Regions from separate parts of the Janibacter sp. RAF52 genome, predicted to be linked through region 3. Evidence: riboswitches for the same ligand, from Rfam matches in the RefSeq annotation. Region 3 holds a riboswitch; each other region holds the start of a gene.

What was found. Region 3 has a riboswitch for S-adenosylmethionine ahead of AB4Y78_RS01290 (bifunctional o-acetylhomoserine/o-acetylserine sulfhydrylase). Riboswitches for the same ligand answer to the same signal wherever they lie in the genome.
Region 1: linked by a shared signal. The riboswitch ahead of AB4Y78_RS08225 (hypothetical protein) and the one ahead of AB4Y78_RS01290 (bifunctional o-acetylhomoserine/o-acetylserine sulfhydrylase) in region 3 are both predicted to bind S-adenosylmethionine.
Region 2: linked by a shared signal. The riboswitch ahead of AB4Y78_RS08695 (OsmC family protein) and the one ahead of AB4Y78_RS01290 (bifunctional o-acetylhomoserine/o-acetylserine sulfhydrylase) in region 3 are both predicted to bind S-adenosylmethionine.

What each region holds. Positions count from the first base shown of each region.
Region 1 is NZ_JBFRDY010000005.1:27,377-36,868, forward strand. It holds gene AB4Y78_RS08200 (hypothetical protein) at 1-785, shown strand, start outside; gene AB4Y78_RS08205 (sterol desaturase family protein) at 919-1,923, shown strand; gene AB4Y78_RS08210 (DUF4345 domain-containing protein) at 1,910-2,395, shown strand; partial or broken gene AB4Y78_RS08215 (NAD(+) synthase) at 2,405-3,748, shown strand; partial or broken gene AB4Y78_RS08220 (bifunctional [glutamine synthetase] adenylyltransferase/[glutamine synthetase]-adenylyl-L-tyrosine phosphorylase) at 3,805-4,323, shown strand; gene AB4Y78_RS08225 (hypothetical protein) at 4,665-5,129, opposite strand; SAM riboswitch class IV at 5,139-5,257, opposite strand; gene AB4Y78_RS08230 (hypothetical protein) at 5,311-5,766, opposite strand; gene AB4Y78_RS08235 (ParB/RepB/Spo0J family partition protein) at 6,078-7,667, shown strand; partial or broken gene AB4Y78_RS08240 (DUF932 domain-containing protein) at 7,783-8,301, shown strand; gene AB4Y78_RS08245 (DsbA family oxidoreductase) at 8,285-8,971, opposite strand; gene AB4Y78_RS08250 (MFS transporter) at 9,001-9,492, opposite strand, start outside.
Region 2 is NZ_JBFRDY010000005.1:125,537-135,028, forward strand. It holds gene nrfD (NrfD/PsrC family molybdoenzyme membrane anchor subunit) at 1-266, shown strand, start outside; gene AB4Y78_RS08660 (L-lactate MFS transporter) at 310-1,581, shown strand; gene AB4Y78_RS08665 (hypothetical protein) at 1,674-2,102, shown strand; gene AB4Y78_RS08670 (rhodanese-like domain-containing protein) at 2,202-2,594, opposite strand; gene selD (selenide, water dikinase SelD) at 2,591-3,592, opposite strand; tRNA gene AB4Y78_RS08680 (tRNA-Sec) at 3,674-3,769, shown strand; gene selA (L-seryl-tRNA(Sec) selenium transferase) at 3,811-5,163, shown strand; gene AB4Y78_RS08690 (SelB domain-containing protein) at 5,160-7,055, shown strand; gene AB4Y78_RS08695 (OsmC family protein) at 7,077-7,556, opposite strand; SAM riboswitch class IV at 7,589-7,703, opposite strand; gene yczE (membrane protein YczE) at 7,742-8,428, opposite strand; gene ppk2 (polyphosphate kinase 2) at 8,579-9,469, opposite strand.
Region 3 is NZ_JBFRDY010000001.1:266,335-275,826, forward strand. It holds gene AB4Y78_RS01250 (NERD domain-containing protein) at 1-934, shown strand, start outside; gene AB4Y78_RS01255 (DUF2510 domain-containing protein) at 931-1,512, shown strand; gene AB4Y78_RS01260 (DUF2510 domain-containing protein) at 1,622-2,965, shown strand; gene AB4Y78_RS01265 (L-serine ammonia-lyase) at 3,038-4,411, opposite strand; gene AB4Y78_RS01270 (hypothetical protein) at 4,571-5,008, shown strand; gene AB4Y78_RS01275 (carboxyl transferase domain-containing protein) at 5,025-6,509, opposite strand; gene AB4Y78_RS01280 (hypothetical protein) at 6,552-6,920, shown strand; gene AB4Y78_RS01285 (hypothetical protein) at 6,907-7,308, shown strand; SAM riboswitch class IV at 7,357-7,469, shown strand; gene AB4Y78_RS01290 (bifunctional o-acetylhomoserine/o-acetylserine sulfhydrylase) at 7,485-8,801, shown strand; gene AB4Y78_RS01295 (hypothetical protein) at 8,971-9,273, shown strand; gene AB4Y78_RS01300 (hypothetical protein) at 9,273-9,492, shown strand, end outside.

The DNA.
Region 1 (9,492 bases), on a different contig from region 3:
CCACCGTGCTGCTCAGCGGCAACGTGGGCACGGCTCCCACCTTCGACCGGGTCCAGATCGGCGCCCGGGTGTTGGGGGAGCCCACGGTGAAGCGCACCGCCGCCGGTCAGCAGGTCACCTTCACGGTGCCGGGCGACGTGGCACCGGGTCGGGCCACCGTGGCCCTGGTCCAGTCGACACCGTGGCAGCGCGTGGTCGACGTGCCCGTCACCGTGGCGTCCGCGCCGGTGGTGGCGCCGCGATTGAGCGCGACTGCGGTGAAGGTCGAGTTCGGTCGAGCCACCTCGGTCCCGGTCCGGGTGGCCGGAGCCGACGCCGGCACCGTGCGGGCCCAGGTGGCCGGGAAGGTGTACAGCGCACCGGTGACAGCGGGTCGGGCGAGCGTGAAGGTCCCGGCCAGGAGCCTGCCGGTGGGCACCCACCGCGTCTCCCTGGTGCTGGCAGCTCCCGGCGCCGGTGAGGTGCACGCCGCCACCTCGGTCCAGGTGCGGAAGGCGGGGTCCCGGGTCCGGGTGAGCGCTCCACGCACCGCCCGCCCGGGCAAGAAGGTCACGCTGCGGATCAAGGTGACGCCGAGTGTGGCCGGGGTGCCGGTCGCCGGCACGGTCCGGGTGAATGCCTGGGGCCGGATCCAGCAGGTGCGGGTGAAGGGCGGCGCCGGAACGGTCGTTGTGAAGGTTCCCGCCAAGGCCACGGGCAAGGCCACCCTCACCGTCCGCTGGCTCGGCTCGGCCAGCGTGACGTCCAGCTCTGTCAAGCAGGTGGTGCAGGTCAAGCGGCGCTGAGCGCCGCACCGACGTACCGACGTACGAGTGGGGCATCCGCAGGACGGGTGCCCCACTCGTCGTGGGTGAAGAAATGTGAGCAAGCCCACGAATCCGCTTGCATGTGACCATGTGGTCACATAGAGTTCTTCCCATGCTCGCTGATTTCTGGAACTCCCTGCCTGACGGGGTGAAGCAACCGACAGTCCTGGCCATTCCGTTCTTCCTCGCCCTGATCACTCTCGAGGCGCTCGCCTCGTGGTTGTTGGAGGAGAAGGAGCCCGAGTCCGAGGCCAGCAAGAAGCTGCCTTCGGGGGAGTCGCAGCACGCGATCGGCTCCTACTTCCGCAAGGACGCCGTCACCTCGATGTCGATGGGACTCGTGTCCCTCCTCTTCTCGGGTCTGTTGAAGCTGGTCTTCTTCGGCGCCTACATCGCTCTCTACGCCATCTCGCCCTGGCAGATCCCGGCGAACAGTTGGTGGGGCTGGGTGGTGGCCATCGTGGTCGTCGACTTCGTCTACTACTGGGCCCACCGGATCAGCCACCGGGTGCGTCTGGTGTGGGCCACCCACCAGGTGCACCACTCGAGTGAGTACTTCAACTTCTCCACTGCGCTGCGCCAGAAGTGGAACGGTTCGCTGCACTACCTGCTGTGGCTGGGGCTGGCGTTCCTCGGATTCCACCCGGCAATGATCTTCACCGCCTACGGCGTCAACCTGGTCTTCCAGTTCGTGGTGCACACCGAGCGAGTCCACAAGATGTGGCGGCCGGTCGAGTTCATCATGAACACCCCGAGCCACCACCGGGTCCACCACGGGAGCGATGCGCTCTACCTGGACCGCAACTACGCGGGCATCTTCATCATCTGGGACCGCATGTTCGGCTCCTTCCAGGAGGAGATCAACCGGCCGCTGTACGGGCTCACCAAGCCGGTGAACACCTACAACATGGTGAAGCTGCAGACCCACGAGTACGTCGCCATCGCCCGCGACGTGAAGCAGGCGGGCACACTGCGCGAGAAGCTCGGCTATGTCTTCGGTCCGCCCGGCTGGACCCCCGAGGAGGGAGCGCCGGTGCACGTCGGCACCATCAAGGTCACCCCCGAGATGCGCAAGCAGGCGTCGTGGAAGAAGGAGGACGTGGATGTCGTCGCCTGAAATCCCGGTCGGCGGAGGATCGGTCCGCGACCTGGGCCCGCTGGGTCGGCTCACCGTGACGGTGGTGCTGGTGATCTCGGCGCTGCTCTTCGGCTACATCGCGGTGAATGCGATCTTCAACCCGAATGCCGCCCACAACGCGGGCTGGCTGGCGCTGAACGCGCACTCGCAGAACGAGTTCATCGCCAACTACGGCGGCATGCACGTGGCCTTCTCCGCGATCAGCATTGCCGGGCTCTTCCGCGACTCGCTCAAGCCGGTGGCACTGTGGATGCTGGGCCTGGTCTGCGGCGGGCTGTTGGCGGGCCGACTGTGGAGCCTGGTCGTGGACGGCAACCCCGGAGGGTTCGCGATCGCGCTGATCATCCTTGAGGCGGTGGCGGCGGGCTTCGCCTTCGGGTTGCTCTGGGCCATGAAGCGGGCCAGCAGCAGCCGCGCGTCCGGTGCCCGCAGCGAGGTCGGCGCCCACTAGGCTCGGTGCGTGGCCGAGAACACTGCTTTCGACTCGCTCTACGCCCATGGCTTCGCCCGGGTTGCTGCCGTCACCCTTCCGGTGGCGATCGCCGACCCGGTGACCAACGCCAGCAGGATCGTCGCCGCTGCCCGGCAGGCCCACGCCCGCGGGGTGGCGGTCGCGGTCTTCCCGGAGCTCGCGCTGACCGGCTACGCGATCGACGACCTGCTGTTGCAGGACGCGTTGTTGGAGACGGTGCATGCCCAGATCCGACGGATCGCGGCCGACTCCGAAGGGCTCACCCCCGTCCTGGTCTTCGGTGCCCCGATCCGACACCGGAACCGACTCTTCAACTGCGCGGTGGTGGTCAAGGACGGTGAGGTGCTGGGCGTCGCGCCCAAGACCTACCTGCCGAACTACCGGGAGTTCTACGAGAAGCGTCACTTCGCTTCGGGGGTCGGCCTGGAGGGGGAGTACCTGACCCTGCCCGGGCTGCGCCGCGCCCAGCAGGACCAGGCGAGCGCCGGGCCCGACGGATTCGAGGACGACTTCGAGGATGAGTTGGCCGACGAGATCGAGGTGCCGTTCGGTCCCGACCTGATCTTCCGCGCCACCGACCTGCCCGACCTGGCCCTGCACGTGGAGATCTGCGAGGACATGTGGGTGCCGGTGCCGCCCTCGGCGCGGGCCTCGCTGGCCGGAGCCACGCTGCTGGTGAACCTGTCCGGATCGCCGATCACCATCGGCCGGGCCGAGGACCGGCGTCAGCTGGTCGCCTCGGCCAGCGCCCGCTGCCTGGCCGGCTACGTCTACGCGGCCGCCGGGCAGGGGGAGTCGACCACCGACCTGGCCTGGGACGGCCAGACGATGATCTACGAACTGGGCACCCTGCTTGCCGAGGGAGAACGGTTCGCCGCTCCGCACGGTGAACGCCCCACCCTGACGGTGGCCGACGTGGACCTGGGCCGGATCACCCAGGAGCGGTTGCGTCAGGGCAGCTTCGACGACAACGCCCGTGCCCTGGAGATCGGGGACGGTGAGTTCACCGAGATCTCCTTCGAACTCGAGCCGCCCACCGATGACCTGGGGTTGCTCCGCAAGGTGGACCGGTTCCCGTTCGTGCCCGATGACCCGGCCCGGCTGGCCCAGGACTGCTACGAGGCCTACCACATCCAGGTCGCTGGCCTGGAGCAGCGGTTGCGGGCCATCGGCACCCCCAAGGCGGTGATCGGGGTCAGCGGCGGGCTCGACTCCACGCACGCCCTGATCGTGGCCTGCAAGGCGATGGATCGGCTCGGTCGGCCGCGTTCGGACGTGTTGGCCTTCACCATGCCGGGCTTCGCCACCGGGGAGACGTCGAAGGGCTACGCCACCCGACTCTCGCAGTTGCTGGGCGTGACCTTCGCCGAGCTCGACATCCGGCGGTCTGCTCCGAGCAGACCGCCGAGGGCACCATCTGGCCGGTCGATGCGAACCTGCGTCCGGAGGGTCGATCGGGGCCGCTCACCCGGACCCTGGCCAGCCACCGCGGCTACTACGAGCGCTGGGCCAAGACCTGGGAGTTCCAGGCCCTGCTGAAGGCCCGGCCGGTCGCCGGCGACCTGGCCCTGGGCATCGAGTGGACCGACATGGCCGCCGAGTTCGTCTGGACCGCGGCCGAGCGGGACGGCTTCGTGGCCGATGTGCAGGCGATGCGACGCCGCGTCCTGGAACACATCCCGGCCAAGGAGGCGCGCCGTCAGCTGAAGCTCGGCTCGGGCGGGCTGCGCGACGTGGAGTTCGCGGTGCAACTGATGCAGTTGGTGCACGGTCGCGCCGACCGGTCGCTGCGGGTCTCCTCGACCCTGGGTGCCTTGGCGGCGCTGACTGCCGGCGGCTACGTGGGCCGGGAGGACGGGGAGGCGTTGCGCCAGGCCTACGCCTTCCTGCGGACCCTGGAACACCGAGCTGTCCCAGTAAACGGCGATCACCTCGCCCCAGGTCTCCTGCGGGCGGATCCCGCCACCGGACACGAACACGAGCTCACCTTCCACCGTGGTCGCGCCGAAGAGTTGCGTGCCGTTTACGAAGACGCGGTGCGCTGTAGCCCACCAGTTGCAGGCATCCTCCAGGTCCGGGTCGTCCCACGCGGAGGGGTCGAGTGGCTCGCCCTCGAAGCGCAAGGCGTCGAGATCGACCACGCCCTCGATGGTGACCGTGCAGGTGGCCTCAAGGATGACGCCGGCCAGGTCGTCGGCATCGGTGGTCGTCTCCAAGCCGGCCACGGTCGTCTGGGTGATCCGGATGCTCATCGTGACTCCTCACAGGTGTGCGCCAGCCGTGCCTGCTCCGCTTCGGCGTACGGCGCGTCCTCGCCCAGCCAGCCGCAGGCTTGGCAGTACGCGCGGCAGGGGAGACCTTCGCGCCACCAGTCGTTGGAGCAACTGACCAGCATGGTTCGTACCGGCTCCCAGAGTTGGTCGTCGAGGTGGCCCGTTGCCCGGTCGAGGGGTACGTCGGCGGGGACGATCAGGCCGCAGGAGCAGACCGCCTCAGGCATGCCCAGCCGGGTGTTCTGGTGGATGCCGCGAGCCCGTTTGAGGATGGTGTCCCGCATCTCTTCCATGAACATCCCCTCGATGCCGCTTAGCGTGCGGCCGGCGGCCTTCGCGGCCTCAAGCGACCGACGCAGGCCAACGAACTCGAGGTCCGCGGCGATCGTCTGAATGTCGTAGCGGTGTCCGCGGTACTCGAAGGGCTCGTACTTGTGCATGGGTGGTTCCTTCCCGTCGTGGCGGCGGCAGGGTGCGCGCGGCCCGGGTCTTCTCCGAAGGGCACCGTGTCGGGTGACGCGGTTGCCGCCAGCCCACGTCCGGAGGCGTGCGGGCTGGGCTCTTGACCTGGTTGAACGGTAGGGCGTGCCACCGACACAACCCTCCCGGCGTCGTCTCGGGCTATCGCGCCGGTCGGCGTCGCGGCGGACGGTTGCTGAGCTTCTGCGGAGGCGGCGGCAACTCGCGGCCCAGCCGCCGGCGAGCATCCTCGGCGGCGACGATCACCGCCTCCTGGGCGAACGCGGAGCGGGCGAGCATCCGGCCGAGCTCCTGCCGGTCGGCCACGAGTGCGTCTTCGACCGCTTCGATTGTCGAGGCCGGCAGGTCGTGCTTCTTGTTGAAGCTCTTGCGGGTCACGCTGACCAGGGCGGGGTGCTTCTCGCCCGCGGCCGCGAGCTCGGCCCGCTGCTGTGGTGAGCGCCGGGCGTGCAGCTCGAGCGCCTGGGCGAGCCAGCCGACGAACGAGCCGGGCGAGTCGGCGTCTGCGTCCAGGTCGGCGATGTAGGCCGACCGGGCGAGGTCCCACACGCCGGGCTTCCAGTAGATCCCGACCGGGGTAGTGGTCTGGCTCGTCACCTTGTCACTCCCCTGGTCTCATCCGCCGGCGCCGAGCTGCAGCGACTAACACCAACGCCGCTGCATTCCCGGTCGGGGCCCTGCGCAGCCGTTCCCACCCTCGTTCGATTCCTTCCGTTCCAGCCAGCTACGAGGTGCGGCTGCGCCGCGCCGCCGCAGCGAAGTCCACGCCCGCCGAGGCCGGGGTAATCCCCACCCTCACCGGGTGCCCACCTTTCCACAGGTTCGGCCCGTGGCCCGGTAGCCGTCGGCCCCCGCTGGGAGACTTAGTCCTGTCAGTTCTTTCTATTCTACTCACGGAGGACCGCAACATGACCGACACCATCCAGACCCCCGCCGACACCGCCACCGACGAGGCCACCGAGACCGTCGCGGCCGAGGAGTTCCTGCACCTCGACCCCGCCGACATCATCATCGGCACCAACGTCCGAAACGACCTGCGACCCGACCACAAGGAATTCCGCAAGTCGATCAAGGAGCGCGGCGTCCTGGAGGCCGTCACGGTCTACCGCAACGAGGACGGCCAGTACGTCCTGCTGCGCGGCCAGCGCCGCACGGTCACCGCCGCCGAGGTCGGCACCCCCACCGGCCTCATCCCGGCCCGCGTCGTGCCCCAGCCCGCCGACGCCGACCGAATCGGTGACCAGATGGTCGAGAACATCCACCGTGCCGGGATGCGCGAGGCCGAGATCGTCGCGGGCGTGGAGCAGCTGGCCTTGCTCGGCGTGAGCGCCGCGCAGATCGCCAAGCGCACCAGCATCGACCGCCCCACCGTGAACGCCGCCCTGGCGGTCACCAAGGCCGACCAGAGCCGCAACCGGCTCGACTCCGGCGACCTGACGTTGGAGGAGGCCGCGATCTTCGCCGAGTTCGAGCACGACCGCGAGGCCGTCGAGCGCTTGGAGAACACCAAGAAGTGGCGGCGCTCGCTGACCCACGAGGCCCAGCGGCTGCGCGACGAGGCCGCCGGGCGCGAGGCCGACGCCGCCGAGGTCGAGCGGCTGCGGGCCGAGGGCCTGCCGGTGCTGAGCGCCGAGGAGGTCGAGGAGGCCGACGAGGTGCTGCGCATCGAGCGGCTGGTCACCGAGGACGGCGAGCCGCTGCCCGAGGAGGAGTGGCCCAACGTCCCGGGCGCTCGCGTCCACGTCGTCAAGGAGTGGGTCTACCCCGAGGACGAGTACGACGAGGAGAGCGAGGACGGCACCGACGAGGACGAGGACTACGAGCCCGCCGAGCCCTACCAGCAGTACGTGCCGGTGTGGGTCGTCACCGACCTCGACGCCTCCGGCCTGCGCCGTCGCGGCGGAGGGTCCGGCAGCGCCCCCGCCGAGAGCGGCGACGAGGGCGAGAGCGAGGAGGAGGCCGAGGCCCGCCGCGAGGAGCGCCGCCGCGTGATCGCCAACAACAAGGCCTGGGCGAGCGCGGAGACGGTGCGCCGCGAGTGGCTGGCCACCTTCGTCGCCCGCAAGACCGCCCCGAAGGGAGCCGAGGCCCTGATCTGCGAGGCCGTCGTCACCGGACACCACTCGCTGAGCAAGGCCATGGACCACAGGCACCCGATGCTCTTCACGCTGCTGGGTGTCGACCGACCGACCGGCTACTACGGCGCGGGCCACGACGAGTGCCACAAGATCGCGACCAAGGCGAGCACGCCGAAGGCCGCGACCATGACCACGCTCGCCGCCGTCGTGGCCGCGTGGGAGGCCACGACCGGCAAGCACTCGTGGCGCAACCCGACCGCGTGGGACGCCCGCGTGCTCGGCGCGCTCGTGGAGTGGGGCTACCAGCCCAGCGAGGTCGAGCGGATCCTGCTCGGCGAGGAGCCGCAGCCGAGCACCGAGGACGACAGCGACGCCGACGCCGCCGAGGCCAGCGACGAGGCCAGCGACAGCGCCGCCTGATCGGCTCCCCTCCCCCACCTGAGGGCGGTTCTTCCTGTGGAGAACCGCCCTCAGTGGAATAGAAACCATAGAATGAACTCAGTTCGTTTGATCCGCTACCCGGGAGGACCCCGACATGTCACACGAGATCGAGACCCACGGCACGCAGGCAGCAGCCGTCTTCGCCCGCAAGGACGCCTGGCACCGCCTGGGCACCACCGTTCGCGACCGCGCGTTCACCGCCGAGGAGGCCATGAGGCTCGGCCACCTGGGCGGCTGGGACGTTCGCAAGTTGCCGCTCACCACCGCCGAGGTCAGCGAGGGCGGCGTCACCGCGATCGAGGTCCCCGGCTTCGCCACGGTGCGCACCAACCCGTTCACCGGCGAGCCCGAAGCGCTCGGCGTCGTCGGTGGTGGCTACACCCCGCTGCAGAACGAGGACCACGCCGAGTTCCTGAACCTGCTGGCCGACGAGTCGGGCGCGATCTTCGACACCGCCGGGTCGCTGCGCGGCGGGCGGCAGGTGTTCATCACGATGCAGCTGCCGGACTCGCTCACGGTCGGCGGCACCGACCGCGTCGACCTCAACATCGCCGCGCTCAACAGCCACGACGGCTCCAGCGCGTTCCGCATCCTCGTCACCCCGGTCCGCGTCGTGTGCGCGAACACCCAGAGCGCGGCGCTGCGCAACCACGAGTCGTCGTTCTCGATCCGACGACCTCGCGGAAGACCTCGGGCGGCTGGGCCCCGGAGACGGCGTACTTCATGTCGACGACGACGAAGGGCACACCCGTCACCCCGATCTGGCGCGCCAAGTCGATGTCGGCCGCGACGGCGGCCTCGTAGCGGCCGTCCGCGAGGGAGGCGCGGACCTCCCCTTCGTCCAGACCGGCGGCCACTCCCACCCGGACGAGCGCGTCGACGTCACCGATGTCGAGGCCGTGCTCGAAGTGACCGGAGAGCAGTGCCTCCTTGACCTCGTCACCCAGACCACGCTCCTTGGCCAGGTGGAGCAGCTCGTGGGCGCGGGCGGAGTTGGCGACGACGAGGCGGTCGAAGTCGTAGGCCAGGCCCTCGCCCGCGGCCTGCTCGGCGACGTGACCGAACATCTCGCGCACCTGCTCGACCGGCATCCCCTTGCGCGAGGCGAGGTAGTCGGCCTCAGTGCCCTCGTAGTGCTCCGGCAGCGACGGGTCGAGCTGGTAGCTGTGCCAGGTGACCTGGATGTCGTCGCGCTGCGGGTGGTCGGTCAGGGCGGTCTCGAGACGCCGCTTGCCGATGTAGCACCAGGGGCAGGCGATGTCGGACCAGATGTCGATCTGCATGTCGGGGGCAACGCGCGGAGGGCGCCGGATCATCCCGCGGGTGCCGCCAGGGTCTCGCGGGCCCGCGACCACGGGATGATGGCGAGGGCGCTGACGAGCCCGCTGAGCGCGAAGGCCCACTGCCAGCCCCAGAGGTCGGCGACCGCGCCGATGACGACGGGCCCACCGATGCCGCCCGCGTCCTGGCACATCTGGAAGGCGGCGAGCACCTTGCCCCCGGACCGGCCGTTGCCGACGACATCGGCGACGGTGGCCTGCTGGGCCGGGTTGAGCAGGCCGGCGCCGGCGGCGAGCACCGTCGTCAGGACGAGGATGCCGACGAGGCCACCGGCGAGACCCATGGCGCCCATGCCGACGGCGCTCAGGCCGAGGCCGACGAGGATGGGTAGGCGGCGGCCGAGGGTGTCGGCGATCCGACCGGAGAACTGCAGGGTGATGGCGGTCGCGGCCGCACCTGCGGCGAGGGCGACGGCGGCGGCCCACGTCTCCCCCACGACCGCGACGGCGAAGAGCGGAAGGAT
Region 2 (9,492 bases), on a different contig from region 3:
GCACTGCAGGCGGTCGCCTGCGCCTGGCCCGCGCCCTCGCCATCGGTGGCGGGCTCGGCACCCTGCTCGCCGGGCGCAGCCGGGTCGTCGCGGTCGCCTCGGGCGCCGCCCTCGCCGCCGCCTCGGCACTGACCCGCATGGGCATCGTCGAGGCGGGCATCGAGTCGGCCAAGGACCCGCGCTACACCGTCCGGGTGCAGCGCGACCGCCTCGAGCGTCGTCGCAGGGAGGGCATCGTCCACGACAGCAGCGTCACCGTCCGGTAGCACGGCGTCACCCTCCGGTGGCACCCGATCAGTGGGAGATTCCATGAGCACGGCAACCGAGCAGGCCCCGACGAGCGCCGGCGGCAACCGCTGGCTCATCCTCGCGGGCGGCGTCCTCGTCCAGCTCGCGATCGGCGCGGTCTACGCGTGGAGCACCTTCAGCAAGGCGATCCAGGCCGACCCGTCGGCGCTGGAGCTGACCAAGGTGCAGGCGACCATCCCCTTCGAGGTCGCCATCGGCATGATCTTCGTCGGGACCTTCCTCGGTGGGCGGATCCAGGACAAGCAGGGGCCACGACTCGTCGCCCTCGTCGGGGTGACGATCTACTCGATCGGCATCATCCTCGCGAGCTTCGCGCGCGATGCCTCCGACCTGTGGCTGCTCGTCCTCGGCTACGGCGTGCTCGGCGGCTTCGGCCTCGGCCTGGCCTACATCGTGCCGATCGCCATGCTGCAGAAGTGGTTCCCCGACAAGCGGGGCCTGATCACCGGCATCGCCGTCGGTGGTTTCGGCTTCGGTGCGGTCATCACCTCGCCGCTCGCGCAGCGGCTCATCGACTCGAGCGATGACTTCCAGCAGTACCCGACCAAGGTCTTCCTCTACCTCGGCATCGCCTACCTCGTCATGGGTCTCGTCGGCGCCTCGGTCTTCAAGAACCCCCCGGCCGGCTACACCGTCGGCGGCGCTCCGGCCGCGGCGAAGGGGGCTGCTCCCGCCAGCACCGCCGGCAAGGACTTCACCCAGCAGGAGGCGATGCGCACCCCGCAGTGGTACCTGCTGACGCTCATCCTGACGATCTCGGTGACGGCGGGCATCTCGCTCATCTCGGTCGCCGCGGGCACGGCGACCGACGTCGCCGGCATGAGTGCTGCGGCGGCCGCGACCCTCGTCGGTGTCATGGGCCTCTTCAACGGCGGCGGCCGCATCCTCTGGGCGGCGGTCTCCGACAAGATCGGGCGGATGCCGGCTTTCATCGGCATCCTCGGCCTGCAGGGGCTCGCTCTGCTCGCGATCCCCCACGCCGGCTCGGCGGTCGCCTTCTACGTGCTGTGCGCGATCGTCTACACCTGCTACGGCGGGGCCTTCGGCACCCTCCCGTCGACCGCCGGAGACTTCTTCGGGGTGAAGAACTCCGGCGCGATCTACGGCCTGATGCTCATCGGCTGGTCGATCGGTGGCGTCGTCGGCCCGCTGCTCATCTCGTGGCTCATCGGCGAGGACCAGGCGTACACGCTCGCCTTCACCGTCGTCGGCGTCATCGCCCTCGTGGGGGCGATCATCCCCGTCATCACGAGGAAGCCGCAGCACGCCTGATCACCTCTGGCGCACGGTGGTGCGGCTCTGGCAGTCTTCTACCAGGCTGGCACGGGGTCGGCCACCATCACGAGATCAGGGGACAACTCCACATGCGCACTCGACTCTTCGGCGTGGCCGCGGCGGTGGCCATGGCCGCGGGCATCGCCGGCACCACCGCTGCACCCGCCAACGCCTCCGGCTGGAGCACCGTGTCGACGTCCACCGTCGGCAAGTCCCTCTCGTACTCCTCGTGGACGACGCTGGGCCGCTCCTTCAAGCCCGTCCCGGGAGCCACCTACCGGTACTGCGTCGTCGGCAAGGGCACCACCAAGGCCAACCTGCAGCCGACGGCCTTCGGCACCGTCGCCTCCTTCACCAACAGCTCGAAGTACGTGACGCGGTGCACCAAGAGCTGGCGTACCCCGACCGGCTACGGCTCCACCATGTACCCGACGGCCGGCAAGCTCACGAAGACCGGCAGCGTCTACATCTCCAAGGTCTACGTGCAGCGCTACTACATCGGGCACGTCCCCGTCTGAGGCGCAGCCCGCCAGCCCGCACGTCCGGGCCCCGGTTCCGGCTGATGCCCTCCGTGACGCTCCGCGCGCTCACGGAGGGCATCCTCGCGTCTCGACCGGTCACTCCCGGATGTCGGCGGGGCCGGTGTGCAGGGGCAGGCCGGCGGCGGCCCAGGCCTCGACCCCGCCGATGACATCGGTGGCGTCCACCCCGAGCGAGCGAAGAGAGTGCGCCGCCAGCGACGAGCTGTAGCCCTGTCGGCACAGCACGACGACCCGGGTCCTGGGCAGCGCCTCGGGGATGCGGTGCGGGCAGGTCGGGTCGAGCCGCCACTCGAGGACGGTGCGGTCGATGACGAGCGCGCCGGGCAGCTCGCCCTGCCGGGCCCGCTGCGCGGAGGTGCGGGTGTCGACGAGGAGGGCTCCCCCCTTCGCCGCGTCGTGGGCCTGCTGCGGGGTGAACCGAGTCAGGCTGGCCCGAGCCGCCTCGAGGACCCGGTCGACCTCGCTCACGAGACCTGTACGAGCACGCCGTCACCGAGGGAGCCGGCCGCGACCGTTTCGCCGACGACCGGGGCGCCCGGCACCTCGCCGACGACAAGCAGGCCGCCGGAGGTCTGCGCGTCGGCGAGGAGGATCAGCTCGTCCTCGCCGATGCCGTCGGCCGCGAGGTGCGGCCGCACCCAGTCGAGGTTGCGCTGCGACCCACCGGGGACGTGCCCGGCGGCGAGGGCCTCGCGAGCGCCGGCGACGTAGGGCACGGCCGTGGCGTCGACCCGAGCGGCGACGCCCGAGGCACGGGCCATCTTGTACAGGTGGCCGAGCAGGCCGAACCCGGTGACGTCCGTCGCCGCCCGGATGCCCGCCGCGACGGCCGCCCGGGAGGCGTCGCGGTTCAGGGTGACCATCGAGGCGATCGCCTCCTCGCTCCGCTCGCCGGTCGCCTTGTGCCGGTTGTTGAGCACGCCGACGCCGAGCGGCTTGGTCAGGCTGATCGGCAGACCGGCCTCCGCCGCGTCGTTGCGCATGAGCCGCTCGGGGTCGGCGGTGCCGGTGACGGCCATGCCGTAGATCGGCTCGGGAGCGTCGATGCTGTGGCCACCGAGGACGGGGAAGCCGGCCTCGGTGGCGATGTCGAGCCCACCGCGCAGGACCTCGCGCAGCAGGTCGGTCGGCAGCAGCTCGCGCGGCCAGGCGACGAGGTTGATCGCCATGACCGGGTCGCCACCCATGGCGTAGACGTCCGAGACGGCATTGGCTGCGGCGATCCGCCCCCAGTCGTAGGGGTCGTCGACGACTGGGGTGAAGAAGTCGGTCGTGGAGAGGACGGCCTGGCCTCCCGCGAGTCGCACGGCGGCAGCGTCGTCGCCGTCGTCGAGACCGACGAGGACGTCCGACCCCGGCGGGGCGGTGGCGTGCAGACCGGCGACGATCTGCTCGAGCTCGCCGGCCGGGATCTTGCAGGCGCAGCCTCCGCCGCGCGCGTACTGGGTCAGGCGGATCGGCTCCATGGACCCACCGTAGGCCCAGGACTCGTCAGAGCCGCGGTCGCCATCGGCATCGCGGGCGTCCGACTGTCTAGGGTGTCCCTCGGAGGCGTCTGGGTTCCTGGTGGTCCCCCCGGTCTTCAACACCGGTGAGGCCGAGCATCTCGGTCTGGCGGGTTCGATTCCCGTCCGCCTCCGCCAGATCTGCACGACCACCACGCCCGACGAAGGGAGCAGCGCCCGTGAGCGAGGACCCGCGCCGGTCGATCCCGCGCACGGACACGCTGCTGGCGGATCCCCCCTTCGTCGCGGCGGCGGAGCGTCTCGGTCGGCCGGTGGTGCGCGCGGCGATCGTCGCGGCCCAGCAGCGGGCGAGGGCCGGCGAGATCCCGCCGGAGGACGTGGCCGGTGCGGCGCTGGCGTCGCTCCCGGCCCGGGCCTCGTCCCTGAGGCCGGTGCTCAACGCGACGGGCGTCGTGGTGCACACCAATGTCGGGCGAGCACCCTTGTCCCCCAGCGCGATCGAGGCCGTCGTCGATGCCGCCGGCTACGTCGACGTCGAGATGGACCTGACGACCGGGGCGCGCAGCCGACGGGGTGCCGGCGCGTTGGCCGCATTGCTCGAGGCCGTGCCCGACGCGGCTGGTGCGCTGGCGGTCAACAACGGCGCGGCCGCCCTCGTGCTCGCGACGACCGCCCTGGCCGCCGGCCGCGAGGTCGTCGTCTCGCGCGGCGAGATGGTCGAGATCGGCGACGGTTTTCGTCTGCCCGACCTCATCGCCTCGACCGGCGCGCGCCTGCGCGAGGTCGGCACGACCAACCGGACCCACCTGCGCGACTACGCCGACGCGATCGGCCCCGAGACCGGGTGCGTGCTCAAGGTGCACCCGAGCAACTTCCGCGTCGACGGCTTCACCACGTCGGTCGGGCTGGAGGAGCTGCGCGGGCTGACCCGGCCCGACGGCTCACCGGTGCCGGTCGTCGCCGACATCGGCTCCGGGCTGCTGACCCCCGACCCACTGCTACCCGACGAACCCGACGCGACGACCTGGCTGCGCGCCGGCGCGACGATCGTGACCGCCAGCGGCGACAAGCTGCTCGGCGGGCCCCAGGCCGGCCTCGTCCTCGGTGACGCCGAGGTCGTCGAGCGGCTGCGCCGCCACCCGCTCGCCCGGGCCCTGCGGGTCGACAAGCTCACCCTCGCCGCGCTCGAGGCGACCGTGCGTGGCCCGGTGCCACCGGTCACCGCAGCCCTGCGCGCGACCGCCGACGAACTGCGGCCGAGGGTCGACGCCCTGGCCGCGGCGCTGCATCGTGACGTCGTCGGAGTCGACGGCCGCGTCGGGGGTGGCGGTGCCCCCGGCGTACCGCTGCCCGGCTGGGCGGTCGAGGTGCCCGTCGAGGCGGTCGAGCGGCTGCGGCGGCCCCCGGGCGACGTGCCCGTCGTGCTGGCCCGGGTCGAGGGCGGCCGGGGCCTGGTCGACCTCCGGTGCGTGCCGCCCGAGCGAGACACCGACATCGAGCGTGCTCTACGAGCGGCGTTGGGCGACAGCGCTGCCCACGACGCGACCGGCGCGGGGCCCCCTTCGTCATGAGGCGGGTGCTCGCGACCGCCGGCCACGTCGACCACGGCAAGTCCACGCTCGTGCGCGCCCTCACCGGGCGCGACCCCGACCGGCTCGCCGAGGAGCAGGAGCGCGGCCTGACCATCGAGCTCGGCTATGCGTGGACGACGCTGCCGGGCGGGGCCGAGGTGGCCTTCGTCGACGTGCCGGGGCACCAGCGGTTCGTCGGGACGATGCTGTCGGGGCTGGGGCCGGCGCCGGCCGTGGTCTTCGTCGTCGCGGCGGATCAGGGCTGGCAGGCGCAGAGCAGCGAACACCTCGCGGCCGTGCGGGCGCTCGGCATCACCGACGGGCTGCTCGTCATCGCCCGCTGCGACCTCGCCGACGACGACCGCATTGCAGCGGTCCGTGGCGAGGCGGGTCGGCGCCTGGCCGGGGCCGGTCTCGACGTGCCGGCGGTCGAGGTGGCAGCGTCGAAGGGGATCGGCCTCGATGACGTGCGCACCGCGCTCGCCGACCTCGCCGCCCGGCTGCCCGAGCCGGATCCCGCTGCGGCAGTGCGACTCTGGTGCGACCGGGCCTTTTCGTTATCGGGTGCGGGCACCGTCGTCACGGGCACGCTCGGGGCCGGCACGATCCGCACCGGCGACCGGCTGCTGCTGCTCGACCACGGCTCCACCCGCGAGGTGACGGTCCGCGGGCTGCACAGCCAGGACGAGGCCCGCGACGAGGTCGGGCCGGTGTCACGGACGGCCGTCAACCTGCGCCGCGTCGATCAGGTCGGGCGCACGGCCGCCCTGCTCACCCCTGGGGCCTGGGCGCTCGCCCCGACCGTCGACGTGCGGCTCACCGAGGTGGGTGGCGCGCCTGGCCGGCATTTCCCTAGGGAAATACGGAAGGAGACGCATGTCCCTAGGGAGATGCGACCGGGGACGCATGTCCCTACGGAAATACCACAGGGTGCGCACGACCTCGAGGACGGCGCGGGGCTGCCGGAGCAGGCGACGCTGCACGTGGGGTCGATCGACGTGCCGGTGCACGTGCGGCCGCTCGGTGACGACCTCGCCAGGCTGTCGGCGCGCGTAGATCTGCCGTGGCGGGTGGGCGACCGGGCGATCCTGCGCGACCCGGGCAGCCGGCGGCTGTGGGCCGTGCGGGTCCTCGACGTCGACCCGCTCCCGCTGACCCGACGCGGTGCCGCCGCCCGCCGCGCCAAGGCCCTGGCCGGAGGTGATCTCGCGACGACCCGTCTGCGCTCCCGGTCGGCAGATCGCGTCGCCACTTTCGAACGACTGGGCCTGCCGGTGCCGAGCACCGCTGTGCGGCAGGGCGACTGGCTGGTCGACTCCCGGGCGTGGGAGTCATGGCGAGCCGAGCTCGTCGAGTGGGTCGCCGCCCACCACGGTGCCGATCGCCTGAGCGCAGGGATGCCCGTCGCCGAGGCCGCCAGGGCACTGCTGCTGCCGGAGCACCTCCCTGCGCCGCTCGGCCCCGAGCTCGTCCGCAGGCTCGTCTCGGGCACCGACCTGACGATCACCGGCGGCCGGGTCCACGATCCGTCCGCGGCCGGCCTCGGTCCCGCGGAGGTGGGGGTCGCGGCGGTCGAAGGGAGGCTGCGGGACTCCCCCTTCGATGCGCCGGAACGGGGCGACCTCGACGACCTCGGCCTAGGGCCTGCTGAGCTCGCCGCGGCCGCGCGCCTCGGGCGGCTGCTGCGACTGCCCGACGACGTCGTGCTGCTGCCCGACGGTCCGGCCCGGGCGATGCGGGTGCTGGCGGGGCTGGAGCAGCCCTTCACCCTGAGCACCGCCCGGCAGGCGCTCGGCACGACCCGCCGGGTGGCCGTGCCGCTGCTCGAGCACCTCGACTCACGTGGCTGGACCCGACGGGTCGACGGATCGCTGCGCGAGGTCGCGCGCTAGCAAGTAGCCCCGGCGTGGCCCTCAGGCAGCGGCGGGAGCCACCTCGAGGGACGTCGTGACCGGCACGCCCAGCGTCAGGTTGTCGAGGACGGGGCAGTGCTCGGCGACGGCCTGCTCGAGGCGGCGGTAGTCCGCCTCGCTCGCCGGGCCGGCTACCCGGATACCCAGCTCGATCCCTTGGAAGCCGGGACGCACGGTCTCGTCGGTGCCGAAGAACCCGGCGAGGTCGATCGTGCCCTCGAGGTCGACGTCGATGGAGTCGACCGCGATGCCGAGCTTGCCGGCCCAGACCTGGTAGCTGATGACGGTGCACGAGGCGAGGGCGGCGAGCAGGTGCTCGATCGGGTTTGCGCCCCGGTCGGCGCCGCCGAGGCTCTCCGGCTCGTCGATGGTGAACTCGTGCTGGCGGGAGGTGATCGCGACCTCGGTCCCGGTGACGAGGCGCCCCTGCACGCTCGAGGTGAGGATGGTCGAGGCGGTGGCGGTGGCGGTGGCGGACATGGGTGCTCCTGTGGAGATCACGGGGCGGCAACGCCCCTCGCTTGGCCCGGTCGGTCGACCGCGCCCAGGTCCTCACCCGGGGCACCCCACCGAAGGGAGGAGGGTTGCCGCCCAGCCAGCCGGGGCTTCGCGCTGGGACTCATGACCTACCCATAACGTGACATGATCCGAACCATTACGTCCAGTTATGTATCGGAGGGTGGGACGGGGCGCCCGAGCTCAACCGTGAAGAGCGGCAGGAAGAGCTGTGCCAGCGGCCCGATGGCCACGGCGTAGAGGATCGTGCCGACCCCGACGGTGCCGCCCAGCAGCCAGCCGACGGCGACCACGGCGACCTCGATGCCGGTGCGCACACCCCGGATCGAACCACCGGTGATGCGAGCCAGGCCGGTCATCAGACCGTCGCGCGGGCCGGGTCCGAACTGCGAGCCGATGTACATGCCTGTCGCGACGCCGTTGAGCACCACGCCGCCGAGCAGCAGGACGACCCGCCAGACCGTGCCGGACGGCTCGTCGAGGATCGACAGCACGAGATCGGCCGACGGACCGATGAGCAGGGCATTGCCGATCGTGCCCAGACCGGGCTTCTGCCGCAGGGGGATCCAGCCGAGCAGCACGAGCAGCGAGACGCCGATGACGATCGTGCCGAAGCTCAGCGGGATGTGCTGCGAGACGCCGACGTGCAGCACGTCCCACGGGATCTGCCCCAGGGTCGCGCGCAGGACCATGGCCATGGACGCCCCGTAGAGGAAGAGCCCGGCGAGCAGGAGCGGCAGGCGGACGCCGAGGCGGCCGGCGCGCAGCTGCTCGAGCGGGCCGATGTCGGCGAGGGCCCGGCCGCGGGGCAGGCGGGTGGCAGCATCCTTGGTCACGGGGTCACCCTGCACCCGGGCGGCCACGATGTCGACCTTTGCCGGCCCTTCGAGACGGTCGCTGAGCGACCTCTTCAGGGACCACCTTCGAGACGGTCGCTGAGCGACCGCCCACGCGGAACGTGGGACCCGCTCAGGGACCGGGTGGCATCAGTCGCCCTCGGTCTTGCGGCCTCGGGAGACGACCTTGCGATCGGGCGTGAAGACGACCTGCGAGTCCTTGCCCTCGTAGTCGAACTGGTTGAGGAAGAAGCGGATCGCGTTGATCCGGCCGCGCTTCTTGTCGTTGGACTTGATGACCGTCCACGGCGCGTGGCGGGTGTCCGTGCGGCGGAACATCTCCTCCTTGGCCTCGGTGTAGGCCTCCCACTTGTCGAGGCTCTCGAGGTCCATCGGGGAGAGCTTCCACCGGCGCACCGGGTCGATCTGGCGGATGGCGAAGCGGGTGCGCTGCTCCTGCTGGGTCACCGAGAACCACAGCTTGGTGACGTGCACCCCGGAGTCGGCGAGCATCCGCTCGATCTTCGGGGCCTGGTCCATGAAGCCCTCGTACTGCTCGTCGCTGCAAAATCCCATGACCCGCTCGACGCCGGCCCGGTTGTACCAGGAGCGGTCGAAGAGGACGATCTCGCCGCTCGTCGGCAGGTGCTGGATGTAGCGCTGGAAGTACCACTGCCCGAGCTCGCGGTCGCTCGGCTTCGTCAGGGCGACGACGCGGGCACCACGCGGGTTGAGGTGCTCGGTGAAGCGCTTGATCGTGCCGCCCTTGCCCGCCGCGTCGCGGCCCTCGAAGAGGACGACGAACTTGCGGCCGGTGTCGTTGGCCCAGTTCTGGAACTTCAGCAGCTCGATCTGCAGCAGGTACTTCTGGACGTCGTACTCCTCGCGCTCCATGAGGGAGTCGTAGGGGTAGTTCTCCCGCCAGGTCTCGACGGCCTTGCCGTCGGGGGCGATGAGCATCGGGTCGTCGCCCTGGTCGTCACGCACGGTGTAGCCCTCGACCATGAGCCGGTCGATGTACTCGCGGAGGTTCTGCTGCATGGGTCATGGATACCAAGGTCAGG
Region 3 (9,492 bases):
CACACCCGAGAGGGTCGCCCTCCTGTGCTACTCCATCGGCCTCGCGACGTACTTCAAGCGCGAGGTCGCGACGTGGCCCCGCCGCCAGCGGCCCTCCTTCGTCGGCACCTTCGAAGAGCTCGGCAACCTCTGGGGCGTGCCCTCCGGGACCCGCGACGACCCGGACTACTGGGAGGAGACCTTCCCCCGACTCATGGCCGACCGGGCCGCCGAGCTGCCGCCGGGGGAGCGGTACGACAGCTTCGTCGTCGACGAGGCGCAGGACTTCGCCGAGTCGTGGTGGCGGCCGATCATCGGAGCGCTCACCGACGAGAGCGACGGCGGGCTCTTCCTCTACTCCGACGAAAACCAGCGCCTCTTCAACCGCTTCGGCCGACCTCCGGTCCCGCTCGTGCCGCTCGTCCTCGACCACAACCTGCGCAACACCAAGCAGATCGCCGCCGCCTTCCGACCACTGGCGCCGCTGCGGATGCGTCTCGAGGGCGGCGACGGCCCGCAGGTCGAGCTCGTCCACGCGACCTCGAGGGAGGCCCTGACCCTCGCCGACGACCAGGTCGACGTCCTGCTCGACGAAGGGTGGGACCCCCAGCACGTCGCCCTGCTCACCACCGGCGCACGGCACCCCGTGCAGGCGGAGCGGCAGGAGGAGTACGGGCAGCGCGGGTACTGGGACACCTTCTGGGACAACGACGACGTCTTCTACGGGCACGTGCTCGGGGCGAAGGGGATGGAACGTCGCGCCGTCGTCCTGTGCATCAACGAGGCGGGGACCCGCGAGCGTTTTCGCGAGCGCCTCTACGTCGGGCTGTCGCGCGCGACCGACCGACTCGTCGTCGTCGGGGACCTCGATGTGATCCGGCTCGCGGGCGAGGAGGTGGCTCGGGCGCTCGCCGACGCAGGTAGCATCTCCGGCGAGACACGGGGGGCATCATGACCGAACACGCGCCGGGCTGGTACGAGCACGACGGCGAGCGACGCTACTGGGACGGCACCCGGTGGACGCACTCGACGTCTGCGCCGCCGCCGACGTCGACACCGTCGCCCACCTCCGCGTCCGCGTCGCCGACGACCGGTGCCGCGACCCCGGCCAGCCCGCCGCCCCCGCCGAGCAGTCAGGTGGTGCCCTACACCGCATCCACCCACGGGCAGGCACCTCCTCCCGGTGCGGGGCAGGCCCCCTTCGGCCAGCAGTCCTACTCGCAGCAGCCCTACCCCCAGCCGCCGCACGTCGGCCCGGCCGGCGCGATGCCCGCGCCCCGCAAGGACCCGGCGATCTCGCTGATCCTGTCCCTCTTCATCCCCGGCGTCGGGTCGATGGTCAACGGCGACATCGGCGCAGGCGTGGGGTTCCTCGGCCTCTACATCTTCGGGCTCGTCCTGGTCATCTGCCTCGGCTGGATCCTCATCGGCTTCATCGGGCTGCCGCTCATGGTGGTCGCCTGGGGCTGGGGCATGTACCACGCGTACCAGGGCGCGGTGGAGCTCAATCGCCGCAACGGATACCAATCCTGAGTCCGAAGAGCAACAACTGGGGAGTTCTCCCCATGTCCACAGGTTTGAGCGCAGGTACGCTGGGCTCGCACACAGAGATCGCATACGAGAGATACGGAGAGGGCCTGCGATGAGCAACTGGGCTGCCGGTTGGTATCAGGACCCTGACAATCAGGGGCAGATTCGTTATTGGGACGGCAATGGCTGGACCGAGCACCGTCAGGCGACGCCCGACGGCTTCGCTGCCGACCAGCCGGGTCCCGACTCCTCGGGCACGGGGACGCGTCAGGACACCGTCGGGTCCACGAGCGAGGTCGACGAGGCCACGCGTGTGCGTCCCAACGCCGACCGGTCCTCCGAGACCGAGGCGATCTCCACCGACAGCACCAGCTACGGTGCCGCCGCGGGTGCCGCCGGCGGCTACGGGGCCTCCTCCTACGGTCAGGACCAGGGCTACGGCCAGTCCTCCTACGGTCAGGACCAGACCGGCTACGGCCAGCAGGGCGGGTACGACCAGTCCTCCGCCTACGGGCAGCAGCAGGGCTACGGCCAGCAGGGCGGGTACGACCAGTCCTCCGCCTATGGCCAGCAGCAGGGCTACGGCCAGCAGCAGTACGGCCAGGGCGGTGCGCCGGGCTCCAAGAGCAAGGTGCCACTGATCGCCGGCCTCGGTGTCGTCGGTCTGATCCTCCTGCTCGTCCTGGGTTTCCTCGGCTTCAAGCTCATCGGTGGCGGCGACGACGAGCCCACCGCGCAGCCGTCGACGACCTCCCAGCCGACCGACTCGACCCCCACGGACTCCTCGTCCACGGACTCGACGCCGACCGACTCCTCGTCGAGCGACTCGTCGACGACCGACTCGACGCCGACCGACTCGTCCTCGAGCGACTCGGGTCCGGTCTCCAGCGTGACCAAGGGCCGTGCCGCCAAGTGGGGCACCACCTACAAGGGCAGCGGCCACAGCGTCGTCAACGTCCCCGGTGGCGACGGCGCCGGCCTCATGGAGTTCACCTACGACGGTCAGAAGTACGACAGCCTGAGCATCAAGGGCCTGGACTTCAACGACAAGAACTCCGAGTACATCCTCACGTCGACCGACGCGGCCAAGGGCACGGTGGCGTACAACCTCACCGGCTACAACACGAGCACGACGAAGATCGAGATGGACACCAAGGGCTCGTGGACCGTGAAGTTCACGAAGATCGACAAGGCCCCGACCTTCGGCTCGACCGAGAAGGGTGACGGCTCCAAGGTCTTCAAGTGGGACGGCAAGAAGTCCGACATCGCGGTCAAGTACACGCAGCCGAAGGACTCCTTCATCGGCAACATCAAGGTCGAGGCCGTCGGTGCCTCCGACTACCCGGACCGCCTGATCAGCGAGTACGACAGCTACGACGGCACCACCACAGTCCAGGAGGGCACGAAGTACATCGTCGTCCAGGCCGCGGGTGACTGGGAGATCAAGAAGAAGTAGGTCCCCCGCCGCACGCACGAAGGCGCCGCTCCCGATGGGGGCGGCGCCTTCGTCGTGTCGAAGGGGGAGGCCTCAGCACTCGATGACGTTGACGGCCAGACCGCCGCGAGCGGTCTCCTTGTACTTGACCTTCATGTCCCGACCGGTCTCGCGCATCGTCTTGACGACCTTGTCGAGCGAGACGACGTGCGAGCCGTCGCCGCGCAGCGCGGTGCGGGCCGCGGTGATCGCCTTGACCGAGGCGACGGCATTGCGCTCGATGCACGGGATCTGCACGAGCCCGCCCACGGGGTCGCAGGTCAGGCCGAGGTTGTGCTCCATGCCGATCTCCGCGGCGTTTTCGACCTGGGCGGGGGAGCCGCCGAGAACCGCGGCCATCGCGCCGGCCGCCATCGAGCAGGCCGAGCCGACCTCGCCCTGGCAGCCGACCTCGGCGCCCGAGATCGAGGCATTTTCCTTGTAGATGACGCCGATCGCCGCCGCGGTGAGCAGGAAGCGACAGATGCCGTCCTCGTCCGCGCCCGGCACGAAGTCGACGTAGTAGCGCAGCACGGCCGGGATGATGCCGGCCGCTCCGTTGGTCGGTGCGGTGACGACCCGGCCGCCAGCGGCATTTTCCTCGTTGACGGCCAGGGCGTAGAGGCACAGCCAGTCCATGCCGCGCAGCGGGTCGCTGCTGCTGCCCTCGGCCCGCAGCCGCTGGTGGAGCTGGGGCGCGCGCCGGCGCACCTTGAGGCCGCCGGGCAGGACCCCTTCGGTGCGGGTGCCGTTGTCGATGCACTCCTGCATGACCGACCAGATGTGCAGCAGCTCCTGGCGCACCTCGTCCTCGGTGCGCCACGACAGCTCGTTGTCGAGCATGACCTGGGCGATCGACAGGCCGGTCTCCCGGCAGATCGCGAGCAGCTGGTCGCCGGTGGTGAAGGGGTGGGCGACGGGCGTCGTGTCGGCGACGATCTTCGTCGAGCCCGAGGCGTCCTCGCCGACGACGAAGCCGCCGCCGACGGAGTAGTAGGTGTGCGCGCTGATCGGCTCCTCCGCGTCGCCCCACGCCGTGAAGGTCATGCCGTTGGGGTGCAGGGGCAGCGCCTTGCGCCGGTGCAGCACGAGGTCGTCGTCCTCATGGAAGTCGATCTCGTGCTCGCCGAGCAGGCTCACCCGGTGCGAGGAGCGGATCTGCTGCAGCCGACCGGCCACCGAGCGGGGGTCGCAGACCTCCGGGCGCTCACCGGACAGGCCGAGCAGGACCGCGGTGTTGGAGCCGTGCCCGTGACCGGTCGCTCCGAGCGAACCGAAGAGCTCGGCCTTGACCCGACGCACCTGCGGTAGGACCCCTTCGTCACGCAGACCCTCGACGAACATCACGGCGGCCCGCATCGGGCCGACGGTGTGGGAGCTCGACGGGCCGATGCCGATCGAAAACAGGTCGAAGACGCTCAGTGCCACGGGTGGCTCTCCTGGGGTGCTCGTGGGTGGGGCACGGACGGCTCGACGCGGGGGGGTGGGGCGCGGTGCCGTGGCTCACACTACCCACCGCGTCGACTGCGCCGGGCCGTTGTGGAAAACCTCGCGGCGGGCTGCGCCGACCCGGCCACACTGCAGGGCATGAGCTTCGACGACCTGCCCAGTGACTGGCCCACCCGACCCCTGACCGACCCGACGATCGCCCGCGACGTCGTCGACCTCGTCGTGCGCGAGAGCGACCGCGAGAGCGGCTCGCTGACGATCCTGCTGTGCGACGAGACCTGCCGCATGATCCAGCCGATCACGATCGGCGAGCTCGGCGGTACCGACCTGCCGGCGAGCGAGCGGCGCCGCCCCTTCGACCTCGTCGTCGGTGGCCTCGTCGAGCGTCTCGGCGGCCTCGTCGTCGCGATCGGCCGGCCCCACGGCCTCGAGCCCGACGACGAGGCACGGGCCTGGCACGAGGCGGCGATCGCCTCCTGCCGCGAGCTCGACGTCCCACTGCTCGCGACCTACCTCGCGACCGATCGCGCCGTCGTCGAGATGCCGGTGTGGGACGGGCTGGCGATCGCCGGTTGATCGACCCGACGCCGCCTCACTCGTGCGCGGACCGACCGAGCAGCTCGTCGACCTGGGCGGCCACCTCCGCGCCGATCGCCCGGGTGAAGCCCTCCGGGTCCTCGTGGGCCGCGGGGGACTCCTCGACGATGACGTCGACGAGCCCGTCCTCGAGCATGTGTCGGGCGCCGACCCGCTGGCGGGCGGCGAGCAGAGCGGCGTGCTCGGTGTCCTTGAAGACGATGGCGCTCGCCCCCTCCGGCGGCAGCGGCGAGAGCCAGGCATTGCCGGCGGCGACGACCCGCTGCGCGGGCAGCAGCGCCAGCGCGCCCCCGCCGGTGCCCTCGCCGAGCAGCACGGACACGCTCGGCACGTCGAGCGCCGTCATGTCGGCGATGCACCGGGCGATCTCCCCGGCGAGAGCGCCCTCCTCCGCCCGGGGGGAGAGGTCGGCGCCGGGGGTGTCGATGACGGTCACGAGGGGCAGGCCGAGCTCGCGGGCCATCCGCATGCCGCGACGGGCCTCGCGCAGCGCGGCCGGGCCCATCGACTCGGCGACCTGGTAGCGGCGGTCCTGGCCGACGAGCACGCACGGCCGCGAGCCGAAGGAGGCCAGAGCGAGCATGACCCCCTTGTCCGACTCGCCGTAGCCCGTGCCGTTGAGCGGGATGACGTCGTCTGCGGCGTGCCGCAGCAGCTCCCGCACACCGGGGCGGTCCCCCCTTCGGGTCGTCTCGATGGCCCCCCAGACCGCGGCGACCTCCTCCTCGTCGGGCTCCGGCCGCGAGACGAAGGGAGCGATCCGCCACGTCGGGTGCTCGGTCGGGTCGGCGTGCCGGTGGGTCGTCGCCGACAGCATCGTCAGGGCGCGCGCCGCGATGCCGGCCAGCTCCTCGAGGGGGACGACGGCGTCGACGATGCCCTTGTCCACGAGGTTTTCGGCGACTTGGACGCCCTCCGGGAAGGGGACGCCGTTGACCGTCTCGTAGACGACCGGGCCGAGGAAGCCGATGAGCGCCCCGGGCTCGGCGATCGTCATGTGAGCCAGCGACCCCCACGAGGCGAAGACGCCGCCGGTCGTCGGGTGCCGCAGGTAGGCGAGGTAGGGCAGGCCGGCCGCCTTGTGCGCCACGACCGCGGCCGAGATGTCGACCATCGTCATGAAGGCCGGGGTGCCCTCCTGCATCCGCGTACCACCGCTGGCGGTCGCCGCGATGAGTGGCAGCCGCTCGGTCGTCGCACGCCGGACCGCCGAGACGATCCGGCCCGCGGCCGCCCGTCCGATCGACCCGCCGAGGAAGCGGAACTCGCCGACGATGAGGGCGACGTCGTGACCCTGGATCCGGGCCCGCCCGGTGAGGATCGACTCGTCGGTGCCGGCGCGCTCGGCCGCGGCCGCCATCGCCGACCGGTAGGTGTCGTCGAGGCCGGAGGTGTCGATCGGCTCGTCCCACGTGACGAAGCTGTCCGGGTCGACGACCGCGTCGATGAGCTGCTGGGCACCAGGGCGCTGGGGACTCATGGCAGTGATGGTGCCACCCACGAGGGTGGGTAACCTTGCCCGGTGCTTGTGCCCCTGACCACTGCCGTGATGGTCGCCGTCGCCGCCCTCGGGCTCGTGGCCCTGATCTACCTCGCGCTCGACCGCCCCGTCGACGACGGGCTCCTGCTCGTCGCGGCGCTCGTCGAGCTGGGTCTGCTCGTGCTCGCGGTGACGACGGCGGTCGTCCACGGCCGCGTCACCGGGACGGGGGAGGGCGCGACGATGCTCGCCTACGCCCTGACCCTCCCGATCATCCCGCCGGTCGTCGTCTTCATCGCCCTCAAGGAAAAGACCCGCTGGGCCATGGGCGTCGTCATCGCCGGTGCCTTCACCGTCGGGGTCATGACCTACCGCATCCTCCAGATCTGGCAGACCAGTGGCCCCGCCTGAGGTCAGCACCGGGACCGGGCCGGGCCGGGTCGTCGTCGCCGTCTACGGAGTGCTCGCGCTCGCCGCGACCGGGCGCTCGATCCTGCAGATCACCCAGTACTTCGACCGGGCCCCGCTCGCCTACGTGCTGTCGGCGTGCGCCGCCCTCATCTACGTCGTCGCGACCATCGCCCTGGCGAAGGGGGGACCCTCCGGTGCCCGCGTGGCCACCGGCGCGATCCTCGTCGAAGCGGTCGGCGTCGTCACCGTCGGGACCCTGTCCTTCGTGCGGCCCGAGCTCTTCCCCGACAAGACCGTCTGGTCCCACTACGGGTCCGGCTACGGCTACCTGCCGCTCGTCCTCCCCTTCGTCGGGCTGTGGTGGCTCCACCGGGTGCGCGCCCGCTAGGTGAGACGGAGGCTGGTGCGCGCCAGCCCTTTTCCTATCATCGCAGCAGGTCTTGAGCGCCAGCGCGAAGCCCCGGCTCGCTGGCCGGCAACCCTCCTCCGCGGTGGGGTGCCCCGGGAGACGACCTGGTCCGCGACGTCCGTCGCGGTCAAGCGCGCACATCTCAAGGAGCAGACATGTCCGACCCCTCCACCTGGAGCTTCGAGACCCAGCAGATCCACGCCGGCCAGGCGCCCGACCCGACGACTGGTTCGCGGGCGCTGCCGATCCACGCGACGACCTCCTACGCCTTCAAGGACACCGAGCAGGCGGCGAACCTCTTCGCGCTCAAGGAGTTCGGCAACATCTACACGCGGATCATGAACCCCACCCAGGACGCGGTGGAGCAGAAGATCGCCGCGCTCGAGGGTGGCGTCGGTGCGCTGCTCACGGCGTCGGGCATGTCCGCGACGCACCTCGCCCTGGTCAACATCGCCGAGGCGGGTGACCACATCGTCGCCAGCGCCGCGCTCTACGGCGGCACGATCAACCTGCTGAAGTTCACCCTGCCGAAGTTCGGCATCGAGGTCTCCTTCGTCGAGGACCCGAGCGACCTCGAGCAGTGGCGCGCGGCGGTCAAGCCCAACACCAAGGCCTTCTTCGGCGAGACGATCGGCAACCCCAAGCCGGTCGTGCTCGACATCGCCGGCATCGCCGAGGTCGCCCACGAGGCCGGGGTGCCGCTCGTCGTCGACAACACGATCGCCACGCCCTACGTGCTGCGCCCCCTCGAGCACGGTGCGGACGTCGTCGTCCACTCGGCGACGAAGTACCTCGGCGGCCACGGCACCGCGATCGCCGGCGTCATCGTCGACGGCGGGACCTTCGACTACGCGGCCGACCCGGAGAAGTTCCCCAACTACAACCAGCCCGACCCGAGCTACCACGGGCTGCGCTTCGGCCCCGACCTCGGCGTCAACGGCGCGCTCGGGGCCAACCTGTCCTTCATCCTCAAGGCACGCGTGCAGCTGCTGCGCGACATCGGCCCGGCGATCTCGCCCTTCAACGCCTTCCTCATCGGGCAGGGCATCGAGACGCTCAGCCTGCGCATCGAGCGGCACCTCGACAACACCCGCAAGGTCGTCGACTTCCTCTCCGGCCACGCGCAGGTCGAGGCGGTCAACTGGGCGTCCATCGAGGGCTCGGCGAGCTTCGAGCAGGCGCAGCGCTACACGCCGAAGGGGGCCGGTGCCGTCATCTCCTTCGAGATCGCCGGCGGCCTCGAGGCAGGCAAGAAGTTTGTCGAGGGGCTCACCCTGCACAGCCACCTGGCCAACATCGGTGACGTGCGCTCGCTCGTCATCCACCCGGCCTCGACGACCCACTCGCAGGGTCCGGAGGAGGACCGGCTCGCCGCCGGCGTCACCCCCGGCCTCGTCCGTCTGGCGGTCGGTCTCGAGAGCATCGAGGACATCGTCGCCGACCTCGAGCAGGGCTTCGCCGCCGCGAAGTGATCTTCGGTCCCTGAGGAGGCGAGGAACCTCGGTCCCTGAGGAGGCGAGGAACCTCGGTCCCTGAGGAGGTGAGGAACGAGCCGTCTCGAAGGGCCATCTCGAAGGGCGCACCGAGGGGCCTGTGGAGAACTCCACGGGCCCCTCGGCGTTTTTTCCTAGCGTGTGGGGCATGGGCGGACAACGCATCTCCATCGACAGCGAGGGCATCGCGGGGCTGGGTCGACAACTGACGGCGATCGCCGACTACCTCGAAGAGAAGGCGGCCAAGGCCAACAACGAGGCGGTCGAGACCTTCGGCTTCCCGAGCTGGACCGGCACCCAGGCCTACGAGGCGGCCATCGGTGACTACGAGCGCCGGCGCAAGCAGGCCTGCACGCAGCTGCGTGCGCTCGCGCGCCTCGCCCAGGACGCCGGGTCCTGGTACGTCGAGACCGAGGACCTCGTCGACGAGCGCAACCGGGGGGTCCTCTGATGGCGCTCGAGGACCCGGGGACGATCGAGGAGGGCGACCCCGCCGTCATCCGCGCCGAGGCCGACGAGCTCAAGACCGTCGCGGCCAACATCCACACCGTCGTCAACCTGCTGCGCACCGTCTCGACGAAAGGGGTGTGGGACTCGTGCTCGGGGACGATGTTCGAGCGGGAGGTCGGCACGACGCCGAGCGACCTCGTCGCCATCGCCAACCGGCTGA